Regions from separate parts of the Streptomyces sp. NPDC059696 genome, predicted to be linked through region 2. Evidence: riboswitches for the same ligand, from Rfam matches in the RefSeq annotation. Region 2 holds a riboswitch; each other region holds the start of a gene.
The links. Region 2 has a riboswitch for cobalamin ahead of ACFV20_RS10970 (energy-coupling factor ABC transporter permease). Riboswitches for the same ligand answer to the same signal wherever they lie in the genome.
Positions count from the first base shown of each region.

Region 1 (4,941 bases), on a different contig from region 2:
GCCATGAAGCCCAAGGTCGCTGTGGCCATGTCCGCGGTCCTCAACCTGGTCGGCGCCTTCCTGTCCGTCGAAGTCGCCAACACGATCTCCAAGGGCCTCGTCGACGAGGCCGGCATCCGGCCCGAGGTCATCTTCGCCGCACTGGTCGGCGCGATCCTCTGGAACCTGCTGACCTGGCTCGTCGGTCTGCCCTCCAGCTCCTCCCACGCCCTCATGGGCGGTCTGATCGGTGCCACGATCGCCTCGGCGGGCATCGGCGCGGTGCACGGAGACGTGCTGGTCACCAAGGTGCTGATTCCGGCGATCGCCGCCCCGCTGGTCGCGGGCATCGCGGCGATGCTCGCCACGCGGCTGACGTACTCCCTCGGCAGCAAGGCCGAGAGCCAGGCGTCCAAGAAGGGCTACCGGACCGGTCAGATCGCCTCCGCCGGCCTGGTCTCCCTGGCCCACGGCACCAACGACGCCCAGAAGACGATGGGCATCATCACCCTCGCGCTGGTCGCCGGCGGCGCCGTGGCGCCCGACTCGGACCCGCCCATGTGGGTCATCCTCTCGGCGGGTCTCGCCATCGCGCTCGGCACCTACCTGGGCGGCTGGCGCATCATCCGCACCATGGGCAAGGGACTGACCGACCTCCAGCCGCAGCAGGGCTTCGCCGCCCAGACCTCCGCGGCCACGGTCATCCTGGCCTCCTCGCACCTCGGTTTCTCCCTCTCCACGACGCACTCCGTGTCCGGTTCGGTGATGGGTGCCGGGCTCGGCCGCAAGGGCGGCGTGGTCCGCTGGTCCACCGCGACGCGGATGTTCGTCGCGTGGGGTCTGACCCTGCCGGCCGCGGCCCTGGTGGGCGCGCTCGCCGAGTACGTCACCGGCTTCGGCAGCTGGGGCACCGCGGTGGTGGCCGTCTTCCTCATCGCCTCCAGCGCGGCGATCTGGAAGCTGTCGCGGCGTGAGGTGGTCGACCACACCAACGTCAACGACACCGCTGACGCCGAGCCTGCCGGTGTGGTGACCACCGCGATCGCCGCGGTGACGCCGCCGCCGGTGGGCGGCACGGCCCCGGCGTCGGAGGACCCGGTCCCCTCGTTCCCGGCGCAGGCCACCGCCGAGCGCACGCCGACCACGACCACCACGGTCTGACCGCCACCGGTTACAAGGAAGAGTCTCGGATATGAAGATCGACTGGGCGGCCCTCGGCTCCGTCTTCGGCGTCAGCCTCGTGGTCACCGTGGCCCTCGTCGGCCTGTTCACCCTCGGCATCACCGGTCTCTCGCGCCGCGAGCGGGCGGTCGCCGAGGGCGGGTCCGCGAGTCTCGCGGTCACCGGCGCGTACGCGTGCTTCGCGGCGTGTGCGGTGGCCGTGGGGTACGGGATCTACCTGATCGTGGCCTGAGCGCCGCACCGCACATCGTGTCCGCCGGGCGGCACGGGACTTGAGGTCCTGTGCCGCCCGGTCGTCGTGTGGGGGCAGGGGGCGATGTGGGGTTCTCCACACTCTCCCCTCGCAGGTCAACGGCAAGTTGACGGCCGTTCCCGGCCGTGGTGGACTGCCGGGGCCAGTACGGCGGCAGGAGAGGAAGCCGGTGAAAGTCCGGCGCGGTCCCGCCACTGTCACCGGGGTAGCAATCCCCGGGAGCCAGGAACTCTCACCGCCGATCTCGTCGAACCAGGGCGTGGACACCCTGAGTGAGGACACATATCGCCATGCGCGGCTGCCGATCGAGGTTCACCACCCCACCCCTGCCCGCCCTCCTGGCCGGCTGAGCCCATGGGTGCCGGTCGCGTCTTCGCGTACGGCGCCGCCGCCGGTCTGATCGGTGACCTGCTGCTCGGTGATCCTCGCCGGGGGCATCCGGTCGCCGCGTTCGGACGGGCCGCGGGTGCCGTGGAACGGGTGTTGTGGCGGGACCACCGCGGGTGGGGCGCGCTGCACACCGCCGTGTGTGCCGGCGGGGCCGTCGCCCTCGGGTCCGTCGCCGCGCGTGCCGTGCGCACCTCCCCCGCCGCCTCCGCGGCGCTGACCGCTGCCGCCACCTGGGCCGTCGTCGGGGGGACTTCACTCGCCCGGGAGGCGCGCACCATCGGGCAGGCGCTGGAGGCCGGGGACGTCGAGGCGGCCCGGGCGCGGCTGCCGCACCTGTGCGGCCGCGATCCGCAGGCCCTCGACGCCGACGGCATGGCCCGGGCCGTGGTCGAGTCCGTCGCCGAGAACACCTCCGACGCGGTGGTGGGGGCGCTGGTGTGGGGGGCCGTCGGCGGGGTGCCGGGGCTGCTGGGGTTCCGGGCCGTCAACACCCTGGACGCCATGGTCGGGCACAAGTCGGCCCGCTACCGCCGCTACGGGTGGGCCTCCGCGCGGCTGGACGACCTCGCGGGGTGGCCGGGAGCGCGGCTGACCGCCGTGCTCGCCGCTCTGGCCGGGCCGGATCCGCGGGGGGCCGTGCGGGCCTGGCGGGCCGACGCGGACAGGCATCCGAGTCCCAACGCGGGGCCCGTGGAGGCCTCGTTCGCCGGGGCGCTCGGGGTGCGGCTCGGCGGGACGCTCTCGTACGGCGGGCGGGTGGAGCACCGTCCCGTGCTGAACACGCGGGGGCGTGCCGTCGGTACGCAGGACGTCGAACGGGCCGTGCGGCTGTCGCAGCGCGTGACATGGCTCGCGCTCGGGGTGTGCGCGGGCGCGCGGTTGCTGATGAGTACGCGGTCGTCCAGTAGTGCGCCGTCGTCCAGGAGCGCGCGGTCGCTCGGGAATGCGCGGTTGCTCGGGAATGCGCGGTTGCTCGGGAGTGCGCGGTTGCTCGGGAGTGCGCCGTCGCTCCGGGGCCCGTGGTCGCTGAAGTGGGGGAAATGACATGAGCGGTGGGCTTCTCGTTGCCGGCACCACCTCCGACGCCGGCAAGAGCGTCGTGACCGCCGGTATCTGCCGGTGGCTGGTGCGCCAAGGCGTCAAGGTCGCGCCCTTCAAGGCACAGAACATGTCCCTGAACTCCTTCGTGACGACGGAGGGGGCCGAGATCGGACGGGCCCAGGCCATGCAGGCGCAGGCCTGCCGCGTCGAGCCGACCGCGCTGATGAACCCGGTGCTGCTCAAGCCCGGCGGCGAGCAGAGCAGTCAGGTCGTGCTGCTGGGCAAGCCGGTCGGGGAGATGAGCGCGCGTGGCTACCACGGCGGACGCCAACAGCGGCTGCTCGGGACGGTGCTGGACTGCCTGGAGCAGTTGCGGGGCACGTATGACGCGGTGATCTGTGAGGGGGCCGGTTCTCCCGCCGAGATCAATCTGCGGCGGACGGACATCGTGAACATGGGGATCGCCCGGAACGCCGGGCTGCCCGTGCTCGTCGTCGGCGACATCGATCGGGGCGGGGTGTTCGCCTCGTTCTTCGGGACGGTGGCGCTGCTGTCGCCCGAGGACCAGGCCTGTGTCGCCGGGTTCCTCGTCAACAAGTTCCGCGGGGACGTCTCCCTGCTGGAGCCGGGTCTGGAGATGCTGCACGGCCTCACGGGGCGCAGGACGTACGGCGTGCTGCCGTTCCGGCACGGGCTCGGGATCGACGAGGAGGACGGCCTCAGGGTCTCCCTGCGGGGGGTGGTGCGGGAGTCCGTCGTCGCCCCGCCGGTCGGCGAGGACGTGCTGCGCGTCGCGGTCTGCGCCGTGCCGCTGATGTCCAACTTCACCGACGTGGACGCCCTGGCCGCCGAACCGGGCGTCGTGGTGCGGTTCGTGGACCGGCCGGAGGAGCTGTCCGACGCCGACCTCGTCATCGTGCCCGGCACCCGCGGGACGGTCCGGGCGCTGGAGTGGCTGCGCGAGCGCGGGCTGGCCGACGCCCTGGTCCGCAGGGCCGCCGAGCAGCGGCCCGTGCTCGGCATCTGCGGCGGCTTCCAGATCCTCGGCGAGCACATCGAGGACGACGTGGAGAGCCGCCGGGGCCACGTCGACGGGCTCGGGATGCTGCCCGTACGGGTGCGGTTCGCCCGCGAGAAGACCCTCACCCGGCCGTCCGGGGAGGCCCTCGGGGAGCACGTCGAGGGTTACGAGATCCACCACGGGGTCGCCGACGTCACCGGCGGAGACCCCTTCCTGGACGGCTGCCGGGTCGGCCAGACCTGGGGCACGCACTGGCACGGCTCACTGGAGTCGGACGGCTTCCGGCGGGCCTTTCTGCGCGAGGTGGCGGCCGCCGCGGGCCGCCGCTTCGTGCCCGCGCCGGACACCTCGTTCGCCGCGCTGCGCGAGGAGCAGCTCGACCGGCTCGGCGACCTGATCGAACAGCACGCGGACACCGACGCGCTGTGGCGGCTCATCGAGTCCGGCGCGCCGCAAGGACTGCCCTTCATTCCACCGGGAGCACCCGCATGAGCACTGTGTTGTTGTTGTCGACCGCCGACACGGACCTGCTGGCGGCCCGGGCCGCCTCAGGTGCCGACTACCGGATCGGCAACCCGACCCGCGTGGACGTCCGGGAGGAGCTTCCGGCCCTGCTGGACGGGGCCGGCATCGCCGTCGTCCGGCTGCTCGGCGGCAAGCGGGCCTGGGAGGACGGGCTCGCCGCGCTGAAGGCGTCCGGCATCCCGACCGTGCTGCTGGGCGGCGAGGCCGTGCCGGACGCGGAGCTGATGGCCGAGTCGTCCGTCCCGGCCGGTGTCGTCGCCGAGGCGCTCAGGTACCTCGTGGAGGGCGGCCCGGACAACCTGACCGAACTCGCCCGGTTCCTCTCGGACACCGTGCTGCTGACGGGCGAGGGCTTCGACGAGCCTCGGAAGATGCCCGAGTACGGCGTCCACGGCGAGCGTGAGCTCGTGCCGGGCCGCCCGACCGTCGGCGTGCTCTTCTACCGGGCCCACGAACTGAGCGGCAACACCGCCTTCGTGGACACCCTGTGCGACGCGATCGAGGCGCGCGGCGCCAACGCGCTGCCCGTGTACTGCGGTTCGCTGCGCGG
Region 1 is NZ_JBHWFG010000029.1:93,719-98,659, reverse strand. It holds gene ACFV20_RS27820 (anion permease) at 1-1,140, shown strand, start outside; gene ACFV20_RS27815 (hypothetical protein) at 1,172-1,393, shown strand; cobalamin riboswitch at 1,535-1,668, shown strand; gene ACFV20_RS27810 (cobalamin biosynthesis protein) at 1,769-2,848, shown strand; gene ACFV20_RS27805 (cobyric acid synthase) at 2,850-4,358, shown strand; gene cobN (cobaltochelatase subunit CobN) at 4,355-4,941, shown strand, end outside.
Region 1: it holds a riboswitch for cobalamin, as region 2 does, so the genes downstream of both, ACFV20_RS27810 (cobalamin biosynthesis protein) here and ACFV20_RS10970 (energy-coupling factor ABC transporter permease) in region 2, are expected to answer to the same signal.

Region 2 (4,941 bases):
CCTGGCCGGCAGCGCGGCCACCGGCTCGCTGCTCGACCTGGGGCTGCCGGCCGCCGTGCCGTGGCTGGTCCTCGCGGCCGTACCGGCCCTGGCGGTGGCCCTGCTGCCGCGCCGTGCGAAGGAGGCGGGCGCGGCGGCCTGAGACGGCACCGGCGCTCCCGGTGACGCCGCGGCGTCACCCCGGCGGGTGACCTCTTCGCGCGGGATGTGCGAGACGACGCCCGAGGAGGACACTGCTGCGGCGATCAGCGGTGACGCCGCGCCAGTATCCTGGGTCGGCTGCGGCACCCCCACCAACCCCCGTGCGGACGCGGGGAGTTCGGCCTGCGGCGCGACCTTCCCACGCATGAGACGAGGACGAGTGCTGCTAGCGGGCCGCTACCGGCTGGATGTTGAGATCGGGCGCGGTGGAATGGGAGAGGTCTGGCGTGCCTACGACACCATGCTCGCCAGAGCGGTGGCCCTCAAGCTGCTGCTGCCCCAGGACACCGACCCCACGGCGGCCTCCCGGTTCCGTCTGGAGGCGCAGACCGCCGGGCGTCTCAACCACCCCAACGTCGTGGGGGTCCTGGACTTCGGGGAGTACGACAACCGGCTGTACCTGGTCATGGAGCTCGTCGAGGGCGACAGCCTCGCCGGGGTGCTGGCCGGCTCCGGCGCGCTGCCCGCCGAGCGGGTGGCCCGGCTCGCCGCACAGGCGTCCGCGGGGCTCGCCGCCGCGCACGCCCAGGGCATCGTGCACCGGGACGTCAAACCGGCCAACCTGCTGCTGGACACGGCCGGCACGCTGAAGATCGGCGACTTCGGCATCGCGCGGTTCCTCGACGACCCCGGCGCCGCGCTCACCGCCACCGGGCAGATCATCGGCACCGGCCTCTACCTCGCGCCCGAGCGGGCCCTGGGCAAGCCCGCCGGGCCGGCCTCGGACATGTACTCCCTGGGCTGTGTGCTCTACCAGCTCCTCAGCGGACGACCGCCGTTCGAGGCCGACACCGCCGTCGCCCTGCTCCACCAGCATCTCGACTCCGCTCCCGTGCCGCCCCGCGAGCTCGGGGTCGCCGGGCTTCCGCCCGCGTTCGAGAACTACCTCCTCGGTCTGCTCGCCAAGCAGCCCGAGGACCGGCCCACCGCCCAGCAGGCCGCCGAGTGGTTCGCCGGGGGCGCCTGGCAGGGCCTGCCCGAGCCACTGCCCGAGGTCTCCCCGCCGCTGCGGCCCGCCACCACGTCCAGGGCGAAGCCCGCCGGTCCGGGCTCGTACGGCGGCGCCGACACCGGCGCTCCGACCACGTACGCGCTGCCGGCGACCACGGGACACCGCACCGCGGCCCGGGCCGCCCAGGCGGGGCGTTCGGGCCGCACCCGCGGGCGCGGCGGTGCCGGCAACCGGTCGAGGGTGGCCGCGACGGCCGCCGCCGCGGGCCTCTTCCTCGCGGCGATGCTCCTCGGCATGCGCTGGTTCTCGCCCGACACGACCGCGGAGGGCACGGAACCCGACGCGTCCCCGACGGCGAGCAGTCCAGCCGCCGAGGCGTCCGAGGACTCCGCGCCCGGCTCCTCCGAGCAGCAGACCGACCAGCGGGCCGACCCGGCCGTCGGCCCGGGTACGGCCGACACGCCGGACACCGGCACCGTGGCCGATGTCACTCCCTCCGCCTCGCCGTCCTCGTCGGCTCCTGCCGCGCCCGCGCCGAGTGCGGCGGCTCCGACACAGGGGGCAGGCGGCGGGCCGGCGCAGCCGAAGCCGCAGGAGCCGCTCCAGGGCGGGGAAGAGGACGGGAGCGACGACGGCGGGGACGACGGGACCGACGACTGACGCGGCCCGGGCGGCGTGTGACGGGCCGCTGTCGAGCGCGCGTGGATCGGCCGCGGGATGCGCCGGTGTGCGAACGGGCGCCCCCTCACGCGCCCCTTGGGTGGCTTGTCATCGCCCTTACCCCGGCCTTATTGTCACCAGGCCTTGGTGAACGGGAAATCCGGTGTGATGCCGGTGCGGCCCTCGCCACTGTGAATCGGGAAGTCCGGCTCCAGCCCTCAGGGGCAGCCACTGGGTCCTCGTGACCCGGGAAGGCGGAGTCCGGGCGGTGGTACCCGTCAGCCAGGAGACCGGCCAAGGCGCGTCAACCATCCACGAGGTGCTGGAGAGGGTCTGCTGAGCCATGCACATAGCCGAGGGTTTCCTTCCTCCGGCGCACGCGGTCGCCTGGGGCGTCGCGTCGGCGCCGTTCGTCGTCCACGGGGTCCGGTCGCTCACCCGTGAAGTGCGCGAGCATCCCGAGAGCACGCTGCTCCTCGGTGCGTCCGGTGCCTTCACCTTCGTCCTGTCCGCCCTGAAACTGCCGTCCGTCACGGGCAGTTGCTCGCACCCCACCGGCACGGGCCTGGGCGCCATCCTGTTCCGGCCGCCCATCATGGCGGTGCTGGGCACCATCACCCTGCTCTTCCAGGCACTGCTGCTCGCGCACGGCGGCCTCACCACGCTCGGCGCCAACGTCTTCTCCATGGCGATCGTCGGGCCCTGGGCCGGATACGCCGTCTACCGGCTGCTGCGGCGCTCCAACGCACCGCTGATGGTGGCGGTGTTCTTCGCCGCGTTCCTCGCCGACCTGTCCACCTACTGCGTCACCAGCGTGCAGCTGGCGCTCGCGTTCCCCGACCCGGGCAGCGGGTTCCTGGGCGCGCTCGGCAAATTCGGTTCCATCTTCGCCGTCACCCAGATCCCGCTCGCGGTGAGCGAGGGCCTGCTGACCGTGCTCGTGATGCGGCTGCTGGTGCAGTCCAGCAAGGGCGAACTGACCCGGCTGGGCGTGCTCGTCGCCACCCGGCGGGCCCGGACGGAGACCGAGACCGAGGCAGTGGCCCGATGAAGCGGAACACGAAGATCAACCTGCTCCTGCTGCTCGCCGTGGCCGCGCTGGCGGTGCTGCCCCTGGCGCTCGGGCTCGGCGACCACAAGAAGGAGCCGTTCACGGGCGCCGACGCCGAGGCGGAGACGGCGATCACCGAGCTGAAGCCGGACTACGAGCCGTGGTTCTCGCCCTTGTACGAACCGCCCTCCGGCGAGATCGAGTCGGCGCTGTTCGCCCTCCAGGCGGCTCTCGGCGCCGGTGTACTCGCCTACTACTTCGGTCTGCGCCGGGGCCGCAGGCAGGGCGAGCAGCGGGCGCTGGAGCGGGAGTCCGACGACACGCTCGCCGGCACCGCCGGGAAGTCCGCCGCGGAACGGGACTGAGCCCGGGTGCTGCCGATCGACGCGGCGGCGCACGGCAGTCGCTGGCGCCGCCGCCATCCCGTGGACAAGGCCGTGCTCGGACTCGGTCTCACCCTGCTCGCGATCTCGCTGCCGCCCTGGCCGGGCGCGGCCCTGGTGCTCCTGACGGCCCTGGTCGTGCTCCTGGGTCCGGCCGGTGTGCCCGGGCGGCGGCTGTGGCGGGCCTACCGGGTGCCGCTGGGCTTCTGCGTGACGGGCGCCCTCACGCTGCTCGTCCAGGTGGGCGGGCCGGGTGGTTTCGTCGCCTTCGCCGCCGACGGGCCGATCCGGGCCGGGGAGTTGCTGCTGCGCACCTCGGCGGCCTCCCTGGGCGTGCTGCTGTTCGCCTTCACCACGCCCATGTCCGACCTGCTGCCCCGGCTGGTCCGGGCCGGGGTGCCCGCTCCGGTCGTCGACGTCGCGCTCGTGACGTACCGGATGAGCTTCCTGCTGCTGGACTCCGTGCGCCGCATCCGGGAGGCCCAGGCGGCCCGGCTCGGGCACACCGGCCGGGCCGCGGAGTGGCGGTCCCTGGCCGGGCTCGGCGCCACCGCCTTCGTCCGGGCCTTCGACCGGGCCACCCGTCTCCAGGCCGGGCTCGCCGGGCGCGGCTACGACGGCACCCTGCGGGTCCTGGTGCCCGAGGCCCGGGTCTCCGTCCGTTTCACCGCGGCCAGTTGCGCGCTGCTCGCGGCGGTGGCCGTCCTCACCCTCGTACTGGAAAGGCCGCTGACATGAGCGAGCCCGCCCTCGTCGCCCTGCGGGGCGCGTCCTTCGCCTACGAGGACGGCCCGGCCGTGCTCAGCGGCCTCGACTTCGACATCCGCGAGGGCCGCGCGCTCGCGCTGCTCGGCCGCAACGGCAGCGGCAAGACCACGCTGATGCGGCTGCTCTCCGGCGGTCTGAAACCGCACCAGGGGCGGCTGACGGTCGAGGGACGGCCGGTGGCGTACGACCGCAAGGGGCTGACCGGGCTGCGGACGACCGTGCAGCTGGTGGTGCAGGACCCGGACGACCAGTTGTTCGCGGCCTCCGTCGAGCAGGACGTGTCGTTCGGGCCGTTGAACCTCGGCCTGGACGACACGCAGGTCCGGGCGCGCGTGGCGGAGGCGCTGGCCGCCCTGGACATCACGGCCCTGGCCGACCGGCCGACCCATCTGCTCTCCTACGGGCAGCGCAAACGGACCGCCATCGCGGGAGCGGTCGCCATGCGGCCCCGGGTCCTCATCCTCGACGAGCCGACCGCCGGACTCGACCCGGACGGCCAGGAGCGTCTCCTGACCACCCTCGACGGGCTCCGGGCCGCCGGCACCACGGTGGTGATGGCCACCCACGACGTCGACCTCGCCCTGCGCTGGGCCGACGACGCGGCGCTGCTCACCCCGTCCGGTGTCCGCACCGGACCCGCGGCCACGGCCCTGGCCCGGCCGGATCTCCTCCGCGAGGCCGGGCTGCGTCTGCCGTGGGGCGCGGCGGCGGCGCAGCTGCTGCGCTCCCAGGGTCTGCTGCCCGAGACGCACCCGGGCCCGCGGACACCGGAGGAACTCGCCGCCCTCGTGGGAGGGCGGCTGGGGGCGTCCGGGGCGTAGGAGCCGTGCGGGGGCCGGACGGCTGAAGGCTCCCGCCCCCCCGAAAGCCATGCGGCGGCGAGGGGGCTGCGGGTGTCCGGAAGGCAGGAGCACGCGGTGGTGGGC
Region 2 is NZ_JBHWFG010000008.1:60,463-65,403, reverse strand. It holds gene ACFV20_RS10980 (MDR family MFS transporter) at 1-142, shown strand, start outside; gene ACFV20_RS10975 (protein kinase) at 362-1,813, shown strand; cobalamin riboswitch at 1,942-2,127, shown strand; gene ACFV20_RS10970 (energy-coupling factor ABC transporter permease) at 2,157-2,864, shown strand; gene ACFV20_RS10965 (energy-coupling factor ABC transporter substrate-binding protein) at 2,861-3,229, shown strand; gene cbiQ (cobalt ECF transporter T component CbiQ) at 3,236-3,985, shown strand; gene ACFV20_RS10955 (energy-coupling factor ABC transporter ATP-binding protein) at 3,982-4,836, shown strand.

Region 3 (4,941 bases), on a different contig from region 2:
GGCCGTGCAGCAGGCCCCGGCTGCGGAACCAGTAGACGTACGCGAAGGCCCCGTAGAAGAACAGGCCCTCGATGCACGCGGCGAAGCAGATCAGGTTGAGCAGGAAGCGGCGGCGGTCCGCCTGGGACTCCAGGCGCTCCAGCTTCTCGACCTCGTTGATCCACTTGAAGCAGAACCCGGCCTTCTCGCGGATGGACGGGATGTTCTCCACGGCCGCGAAGGCCGCCGCCCGGTCCTCCGGGTCGGGGAGATAGGTGTCGAGCAGCGTCAGATAGAACTGCACGTGCACCGCCTCCTCGAAGAGCTGACGGCTCAGGTACAGCCGCGCCTCGGGGGAGTTGATGTGCTTGTACAGCGTCAGCACCAGGTTGTTCGCGACGATCGAGTCGCCCGTCGCGAAGAAGGCGACCAGCCGGCCGATGAGGTGCTGCTCCGCGGGGGAGAGCTTGGCGAGGTCGGCGACGTCCGAGTGGAGGTCGACCTCCTCCACGGTCCAGGTGTTCTTGATGGCGTCCCGGTAGCGCTCGTAGAAGTCGGGGTAGCGCATGGGGCGCAGGGTGAGTTCGAAGCCGGGGTCGAGAAGGTTCTGGGTGGTCATTACTGGCAGGCCTCGCAGGACTCGGGGTTTTCCAGGGAGCAGGCGACCGCTTCCGGGTCGGGGGTGGCCTGCACGGGCACGGTGGCCCGGGCGGCTCGGGCGATGCGGGTCGCCGGGCGCGAGCGCAGGTAGTACGTCGTCTTCAGCCCGGACTTCCAGGCGTAGGCGTACATCGAGGAGAGCTTGCCGATGGTCGGTGTCTCCAGGAACAGGTTCAGGGACTGGGACTGGTCCAGGAACGGCGTCCTGGCCGCCGCCATGTCGATCAGGCCGCGCTGCGGGATCTCCCACGCCGTGCGGTAGAGGGCGCGCACGTCCTCGGGGATCCAGGCGAAGCCCTGCACCGAGCCGCTGGCCTCGCGCAGGGCCTCCCGGGTGCGGGCGTCCCACACGCCGAGCCGCTTCAGCTCGTCCACCAGGTAGGAGTTGACCTGGAGGAACTCGCCCGACAGCGTCTCGCGCTTGAACAGGTTGGACACCTGCGGCTCGATGCACTCGTACACGCCCGCGATGGAGGCGATGGTGGCCGTGGGCGCGATGGCCAGCAGCAGCGAGTTGCGCATGCCGGTCGTGGCGACGCGCTCGCGCAGCGCCGCCCAGCGCTCCGGCCAGGTCAGCTCCGCGTCGTAGTGGTCCGGGTGCAGCACGCCCCGGGCCGTGCGGGTCTTCTCCCAGGCCGGCAGCGGGCCGTTGCGCTCGGCGAGGTCGGCGGAGGCCTCGTACGCGGCGAGCATGATCCGCTCGGCGATACGGGTGGACAGGGCCTTGGCCTCGGGCGAGTCGAAGGGCAGGCGCAGCTTGAAGAAGACGTCCTGGAGGCCCATCGCGCCGAGGCCGACCGGACGCCAGCGGGCGTTGGAGCGGCCCGCCTGCTCGGTCGGGTAGAAGTTGATGTCCACGACCCGGTCGAGGAACGTCACGGCCGTGCGGACGGTCTCGTCCAGGCGCTCCCAGTCGATGTCCCCGCCGGTCACGAACGCGCCGAGGTTCACCGAGCCCAGGTTGCAGACCGCCGTCTCGCCGTCGTCGGTGACCTCCAGGATCTCCGTGCAGAGGTTGGAGGAGTGCACGACGTGTCCGGGCTCGGCCGTCTGGTTGGCGGTGCGGTTGGCGGCGTCCTTGAAGGTCATCCAGCCGTTGCCGGTCTGCGCGAGGGTGCGCATCATGCGGCCGTACAGCTCACGCGCGGGCAGGGTCTTCTTCGCGAGGCCCTTCGCCTCGGCCGCCCGGTACGCGGCGTCGAACTCCTCGCCCCACAGGTCGACCAGCTCCGGCACGTCGGAGGGGGAGAACAACGACCACGGCGCGTCCGCGTTCACGCGCCGCATGAACTCGTCCGGCACCCAGTGCGCGAGGTTCAGGTTGTGCGTACGGCGGGCGTCCTCGCCGGTGTTGTCGCGCAGCTCCAGGAACTCCTCGATGTCGGCGTGCCAGGTCTCCAGGTAGACCGCGGCGGCACCCTTGCGCCGGCCGCCCTGGTTCACGGCGGCGACCGAGGCGTCCAGGGTCTTGAGGAACGGGACGATGCCGTTGGAGTGCCCGTTGGTGCCGCGGATCAGTGAACCGCGGGCGCGGATCCGGGAGTAGGCGATGCCGATGCCGCCGGCGTGCTTCGACAGCCGCGCCACCTGGTGATACCGGTCGTAGATGGAGTCCAGCTCGTCCTGCGGGGAGTCCAGGAGGTAGCAGGACGACATCTGGGGGTGCCGGGTGCCGGAGTTGAAGAGCGTGGGGGAGGAGGGGAGGTAGTCGAGGCGGCTCATGAGCCCGTAGAGAGCCGCGACCTCGTCCACCGCGCGTACGGTGTCGTCCTCGGCGAGACCGCACGCCACCCGCAGCATGAAGTGCTGGGGCGTCTCGACGACCTTGCGGGTGTGCGGGTGGCGCAGCAGATAGCGGCTGTGCAGGGTGCGCAGGCCGAAGTAGCCGAAGCGGTCGTCGGCCGCACGGTCGATCAGCGCGTCGAGGCGGGCGGCGTGGACGCGCACGAACTCGGCGGTGCGGTCGGCGATGAGCCCCTCGCGGTGGCCGACCGCGACGGACTCGGTGAAGGACGTGACGCCCTGCGAGGCGGCCTCCTCGCGGATGCCGATGGTCAGCAGCCGGGCGGCCAGCCGGGAGTAGGCGGGGTCCTCGGAGATCAGACCGGCCGCTGCCTCCGTCGCCAGTTCCCGCAACTCCGCCTCGTCCGCGGCGGCGGACCGGCCGCGCAGCGCGGCGGCGGCGACCCGGCCGGGGTCGGCGTCGGGGAGGTCGGCGGTCAGCTCGCTCAGGGTCCGCAGCAGCGCGGCACCGGGAGCGTCGTGCTCCTCTTCGGCTGAGACCGGTTCGGCTGGCGCGATGGTCACGTGGGGCTCTCCCTCGCTCGGCACGGGGGCCTCGTCGAGGGCAGGGGGCAGCACGCGAGCGCACTGCGGCGTCGCGTCCACCGGCCCACTCCACGAGGCCCGGACGTCAGGGCACACCGGCCGGGTGGCCGGGTGCGCTGTCGGCAGGTCCTCGGACTGACCCCTGTGCACGACGGCCCCAGGAACGGGCGGTTCCGGGAACAGACATGCACAAGTACACCGTTGCGGGACAGTTCCGGATTCGCACCGGATTCCCCTGCGGCGACAGCGAGCACGAGCATACATCTTGTGCCGGGTTCGAACGGCACCCCCAGATGTTGTGTCGTGCTGGTTTCAGAGCGTCAACTCATAGGTGAGAAGAGTGATGTCCGTCAGCTCCGGGAGGGGGTTCCAGTCACGATCGGGGGTACGCGTGAAGCCCAGCCGTCCGTAGATGCGGTGGGCCGCGTGCATGGTGGGCTGGGTCGACAGCACGACGCTCCGGCAGCCCGGGGTGGCCCGTGCCCGCTCGACGCAGGAGCGCACGAGGGCCTCGCCGACTCCCTGTCCGCGGGCCGCGTGCGCGACGGCGAGCATGCGGATCTCGGCCTCTCCGGGGCCGGCTATGTCGGCCATGGGCCCGCCGGACGGCACGAAGGTGACGCCGCCGAGCACGCGGCCGTCCTTCAGAGCCGCCAGGACGTCCGCGGCGCCGGCTCGTCCGGCGACGTCCCTCAGTACGCCCAGGTACGCGTCGCCCTCGCCGAAGTCGAGGAGGCCGTCCTGAAGGTAGGCCTGGGCGGTGATGGTGCCGAGTTCGTCGTATTCGGTGGGATGCGCACGGCGGATCAGGAGGTCCATGGCGCGAGTGTGCACGACAGCGGGCCGCCGATGTGTGTCAGGTCGGCGGCCCGCTGCGGGTGTGGTGTGGTTGTTCGCGCAGTTCCCCGCGCCCCTGAGCGCGGCCCGCTCAGGCCGCGCTCAATGGCTCGTCCCCGCCGTCGCAGGCGGGAGTTCCACCTGGACCCCCGGGTCGCCCGCGTCCGCCGTGTAGTCCTCCGGCTTGGTCTCGTCGATGCCGTCGGGAGCCTTCAGGGCCTTCAGGACGAAGGTCAGGACCACCGTCACCACCACGTTCAGGACGAACGCCGTGAGGCCGATGTAACCGATCTCCCCGATGCCCGGGATCTCCTTCGCGGAGCCGCCGAAGTGCTTCTGCGTCGGGGAGGCCACGCCGTACGCCGCGACCGTGCCGTAGACCATGCCGACCGCCCAGCCCGCGAGCAGGGCCCAGCGGTGGAACCAGCGGGTGAACAGGCCGCCGACCAGCGCCGGGAAGGTCTGCAGGATCCAGATGCCGCCCAGCAGCTGGAAGTTGATGGCGACCGTCTTGTCCATGGTGAGGACGAACGCCAGGGCGCCGACCTTCACCAGCAGGGAGACCAGCTTGGAGACCTTGGTCTCCTGCGCCGGGGTGGCGTCCGGCTTGATGAAGTCCTTGTAGATGTTGCGGGTGAAGAGGTTCGCGGCCGCGATGGACATGATGGCCGCCGGCACCAGCGCGCCGATGCCGATCGCCGCGAACGCCACGCCCGCGAACCAGTCCGGGAACATCGTCTCGAACAGCTGCGGGATCGCCAGCTGACCGTTCTGCACCTTGATGCCGGCCGCGATCGCCATGAAGCCGAGCAGCGCCAGCAGACCCAGCATCAGCGAGTACAGCGGCAGGATCGTGGTGTTGCGGCGGATCACCTCACGGCTCTTCGAGGACAACGTCGCCGTGATCGAGTGCGGGTACATGAACAGGGCGAGGGCGGAGCCCAACGCCAGCGTGGCGTACGTCCACTGGCCCGGCTCGGCCGGTGCCAGGGCCCCGCGTGGCGCGCCGGTCGCCGGATTGGTCTGGCTGAACGCGTCGCCGGCCTTGGCGAAGATGTCGTCGAAGCCGCCCAGTTTGATCGGGATGTAGATGATCGCCACCGCGATGACGATGTAGATCAGCGTGTCCTTCACGAA
Region 3 is NZ_JBHWFG010000026.1:36,222-41,162, reverse strand. It holds gene ACFV20_RS25980 (ribonucleotide-diphosphate reductase subunit beta) at 1-598, opposite strand, end outside; gene ACFV20_RS25975 (ribonucleoside-diphosphate reductase subunit alpha) at 598-2,946, opposite strand; cobalamin riboswitch at 3,071-3,244, opposite strand; gene ACFV20_RS25970 (GNAT family N-acetyltransferase) at 3,280-3,786, opposite strand; gene mctP (monocarboxylate uptake permease MctP) at 3,907-4,941, opposite strand, start outside.
Region 3: it holds a riboswitch for cobalamin, as region 2 does, so the genes downstream of both, ACFV20_RS25975 (ribonucleoside-diphosphate reductase subunit alpha) here and ACFV20_RS10970 (energy-coupling factor ABC transporter permease) in region 2, are expected to answer to the same signal.

Region 4 (4,941 bases), on a different contig from region 2:
GGACCGCCGTGATGGCCAAGGCGCTCGCCCTGGGCGCGGGCAGCGGTGTGTCCGTGGTCGGGGGGAAGATCGTGGGGAAGAAGGGCGCCAAGGCCGCCGCGAAACTCAGCAAGCCGTTCATCAACAAGATCGCGCAGAAGGCGGCGGTGAAGTTCTCCGCGGTCCTGGGATCGAAGGCGGTGACGGGCTTCGTCCCGGTACTGGGCGCCCTCGCCGGGGCGGGCATCAACGCCTTCTTCGTCTCGAAGTTCGCCGACGCGGCCGAGAGCTACTACCGCCACAAGCTGGCCGCCGGCGGCTGAGAACCCGCCGCCCTCACCCCGGCGCTCCACCCGTCCTACGGCGCGCGCGCCCGGGCGTGAACGCGCCTTCGGCATAGTCCGGATGGAGTCGGGGCACGGCCCCTAGGATGGTCGTGCCGTGACGCGTCAGCGGGTGCGGAGTTGCGTTCCACCGCAAGGAGACATGCCCATGGGCACCGAAGAGGCCGCTCGTATCTCGCCCTTCGACGGAGTCCTGGACGACAGACCGGCCGGGCCCATGGTGCCGCGGCTGGCGCTGGGTGCGCGGCTGCGCGGGCTGCGGGAGGGGCGGGGTATCGGCCGGGCGGAGGCGGGGTACGTCATCCGCGCCTCCCCTTCCAAGATCAGCCGCATGGAGGCGGGCCGCCACGGTTTCAAACTGCGCGACGTGGCCGATCTGCTGACGCTCTACGGCGTCACCGACAAGGCCGAGCGCGCCACCCTGCTGGCGCTGGCCGAGCAGGCCAACACCCCTGCCTGGTGGCGGTCCTACAGCGATGTCGTGCCCGCGTGGATGCAGACCTACCTCGGGGCCGAACAGGCGGCGAGCCTCATCCGCTCCTTCCGGGTCCAGCGCGTCCCGGGCCTGCTGCAGACCGCCGACTACGCCCGGGCCGCCGTCCGGCTCGCGCACCCGGACGCCGGGGCGGCGGAGACCGACCGCCGGGTGGAGCTGCGGATGGCCCGGCGGCGGATCCTGCACCGGCAGCCGGCGACCCGGCTGTGGGCCGTGATCGACGAGGCGGCGCTGCGGCGGCCGGTGGGCGGCAGCCGTGTGATGCGGGAGCAGCTCAGGCATCTCATCGAGTGCTGCGCGCTGCCGCACGTGACGGTGCAGGTCCTGCCGTTCGCCGCCGGCGCCCACGCCGGGGAGGGCGGTCCGGTGACCATTCTGCGGCTGCCCGGCGGGCAGTTGCCGGACGTGGTCTACCTGGAGCAGCTCACCGGTGCCCTCTATCCCGACCGGCCGGCCGAGATCGAGTGCTACTGGGACGCCATGAACCGGCTGGTGGTCGAAGCCGAGTCCCCCGACGAGACCCCGACCATCCTGCACCGCATCCTTCAGGAGGCCTGAGGGTCAGCGCTTGCGGGCGACGCCGCCGTACTGGTGCACCTCGGCCGGCAGGCCCAGGGCCGCCGCGTCGGGGCGCCAGCGCGAGCAGGACGCCACGCCCGGTTCGAGCAGTTCGAGACCGTCGAAGTAGCGCGCGATCTGCTCGGGGCTGCGCAGGATGTAGGGGATCGAACCGCCGTCGTTGTACGTCTGGATGGCCCGGACGTAGTCCTCGCTGGTGTCGGTGGAGTCGTACTGCACGAGGTAGCTGCCCGGCGGCAGGGCGGCCACCAGCCGGCGCACGATCGAGCGGGCCTCGTCGTGGTCCTCGATGTGGCCCAGGATGCCCATCAGCATGAGGGCGACGGGCTGGTCGAAGTCGAGTGTCTTCCCGGCCTCCCGGACGATGGTGTCCGGAGCGCGCAGGTCGGCGTCCACGTAGTTGGTGACGCCCTCCGCCGTGCTGGTGAGCAGGGCGCGGGCGTGGGCCAGCACCAGGGGGTCGTTGTCGACGTAGACGATCCGGCTCTCCGGGGCCACCCGCTGGGCGATCTGGTGGGTGTTGTCCACGTTGGGCAGGCCGGTGCCGATGTCCAGGAACTGGCGGATGCCCTCTTCGGCGGCCAGGTGGCGGACGGCGCGGGCGAGGAAGTAGCGGGCGGCGCGGGCCCCGGTCTCGATGCCGGGGAAGACCTCGCGGAACGCGTCACCGGCCACCCGGTCGACTTCGTAGTTGTCCTTGCCGCCCAGCCAGTAGTTCCAGATCCGGGCCGAGTGCGGCACCGAGGTGTCGATCTTGGGGAACGGCTCCTGCTCGGAGTTCTCCACGTGCTCGGTCATGGACGCTCCTGCGTGTGTGGTCGAGGAAGCCCCACGTTATCCGCTCCGGCCCCAGGAATGGATCAACTCGGCTGCTGTGCGCAGCAGTTCGGTCGCGGCGAGCAGAGCCCTGCCCGCCGCCCCGGATCATCCGCCGACACTCTCGGCCGTCTCGGCCGTTCCGGCACCCTCGGCCATCTCGGCCGTCCCGGCACCCTCGGCCGTCCCGGCGGTCCCGGCCATCTCGGCCGTCCCGGCCATCTCGGCCGTCCCGGCCGCCTCGGCCGTCTCGGCCGCCTCGGCCGTCTCGGCCGCCTCCGCCATCAGGACGTCGAGGCGTTCCCTCAGTCCCCTGACCGCGGCGATTCCCAGGTCGGACGCCCAGTCCCCCCTGAGACCGGCCCGCTCACAGCCCTCGACGGCGCCGCTCAGGATGGCCAGGGTGAGACCGACCCACTGCCGGTCGGTCAGGTAGCCGGGCTGACTCACTCCCTCGGACCCGGGCTGCGTGTGCGGCATGGCGTCTCTCCGTCCTGGGCCCCCGGCCCCCTTGCACAGGTCGTCCGGTCCGGGGCGTCTCGCTCCGCCCGGGACCCCCTCGGCCCGATTCCTACGTGCGGGTACAGTAAGCGGGTCGTCATCACACCGTACGGGGGGAAGCCGGTGCAATTCCGGCGCTGACCCGCAACCGTGAGCCGCCGCACCACCGGGCGGTGAGCCGGATCGCCTCGTACGGGTCGTGACCGGCTCACGTGCCCGGCAGCGTGCCGGGCACCGCACCGTCGAGGTACACGGAGCCGAGCCGCCGGGGTGTCCCGTGCTGTCCGGCTCCCCCACAGGGAGAGGCACCCGCCGATCATGAACGTTCGCCGCAGCGCCGCGGTCCTGGCCGCAGTCGCCGTGATCGGCGCCGCCACCCCGGCCGTCGCAGACCCGTCCCCGTCGTCGTCCCAGGCGTTCCCCTCCGCCCTGTACGGCTCGACCGACCCGAAGTACGACGGGGTGTGGCGGCAGTCGCTCGCGCTGCTCGCGCAGGACACGGTGGGTGTGAAGCCCGCGGCGAAGGCCGTGCGGTGGCTGGAGCGCCAGCAGTGCGCGGACGGCTCCTTCGCCTCGTACCGCCCCGACCCCACCGCCGCGTGCGACGCCAAGACCATGAGGGACACCAACGCCACCTCCGCCGCCGTACAGGCCCTGGCCGCGCTCGGCGGGCACGACGGCGCCACCGGCAAGGCCGTCGCCTGGCTGAAGTCCGTGCAGAACGAGGACGGCGGCTGGGGCTACTCCGCCGGCGGGGCCAGCGACACCAACTCGACGTCGGTCGTCGTCGGCGCGCTCGCCGCCGCGGGCGAGAAGCCGGGCCAGGTCGTGAAGGACGGCAAGTCCCCCTACGACGCCCTGCTGAAGCTCGCCCTGCCCTGCGGCGGGGACCAGGACGGCGCCTTCGCGTTCCAGCCCGACAAGAAGGGCAAGCTCGCCGCCAACGCCGACGCCACGGCGGCCGGTGTGCTCGGCGCGCTGGGCAAGGGCATGGTCGTCGAGCCCGGCAAGAAGTCCGACGCGACCTGCGAGAAGGCCGCGACCCCGGAGCAGGCCGCCGCCAACGGGGCCGCGTACCTCACCGCCACCCTGGCGAAGGACGACGGGCACCTGATGTCCGCCCTGGCCGGTGCCGAGCCCCAGCCCGACTACGGCAACACCGCCGACGCGGTCGTCGCGCTCGCCGCGCGGGGCGACACCGCGCAGGCGGAGAAGTCCGTGCGGTGGCTGGCGAAGAACTCCGCGGCCTGGGCCGCGCAGAGCGGCCCGGCCGCCTACGCCCAGCTGATCCTCGCCGCCCACGCGACGGGCAGGAACCCGCGTGACTTCGGCGGCGCGGACCTCGTCAAGCAGCTCAACGCGACGGGCCCGGCCCCGCAGGCCACCGGGAAGACCGAGGCCTCGGCCGCGAAGGACGACTCCGGCTCGGACTTCTTCGGGGTCTGGTGGTACGTCGGTGTCTGCCTCGTCGCCGGCATCGGCATCGGCTTCCTGTTCACCGGCCGCAAGAAGCAGCAGCACCTGTGATCCGCCGCGCCCTTCTCCTGCTCCTGGTCCCGCTCCTGCTGTGCGCGGGGGCGGGCCAGGCCCAGGCGGCCGGGTACCGGTACTGGTCGTTCTGGGAGCGTGACGCCGGGACGTGGGTGTACGCCACCCAGGGCCCGTCCCTGGCCCGCCCCTCGGACGGCGACGTCCAGGGGTTCCGCTTCGCCGTGAGCGAGGACTCCGCGGACGCGTCACAGCCGCGCGGCAGGGCCGACTTCGCGACGATCTGTGCGAAGACGCCCGCGCGGGACGGCAGCAAGCGGGTCGCCCTGGTCCTCGACTTCGGCACACGCTCCGACGCGCCGGAAGGGGAGACCCCGCCCGCCGCCCGCACGGTCTGCGCCCGGGTCTCCCCCGACGCCACGACCGCTGATGCCCTGGCGGCGGTGGCGGGGCCTCTGCGCTACGACACGAACGCCCTGTTGTGCGCGATCTCCGGCTATCCGGAGCAGGGCTGCGGCGAGCAGGTCTCGCAGCAGCGGACCCCGGGGCAGGGGAAGCCGACCGCGCAGAAGCAGAAGAAGACCTCGTCGGACGACGGCCCCTCCCTGGGCCTGATCGCGGGCATCGCCGTGGTGGCGGTCCTGGGCGGCGCGGCCATCTGGCAGGTACGCCGACGTGGGTGACCACCCGGCCCGCCCTGCGGACAATCCCGCCGCCGAGCAGGACGACGGCCCGGAC
Region 4 is NZ_JBHWFG010000020.1:94,312-99,252, forward strand. It holds gene ACFV20_RS22385 (hypothetical protein) at 1-302, shown strand, start outside; gene ACFV20_RS22390 (helix-turn-helix domain-containing protein) at 472-1,377, shown strand; gene ACFV20_RS22395 (SAM-dependent methyltransferase) at 1,381-2,196, opposite strand; gene ACFV20_RS22400 (hypothetical protein) at 2,323-2,694, opposite strand; cobalamin riboswitch at 2,787-2,923, shown strand; gene ACFV20_RS22405 (prenyltransferase/squalene oxidase repeat-containing protein) at 3,034-4,242, shown strand; gene ACFV20_RS22410 (SCO2322 family protein) at 4,239-4,886, shown strand.
Region 4: it holds a riboswitch for cobalamin, as region 2 does, so the genes downstream of both, ACFV20_RS22405 (prenyltransferase/squalene oxidase repeat-containing protein) here and ACFV20_RS10970 (energy-coupling factor ABC transporter permease) in region 2, are expected to answer to the same signal.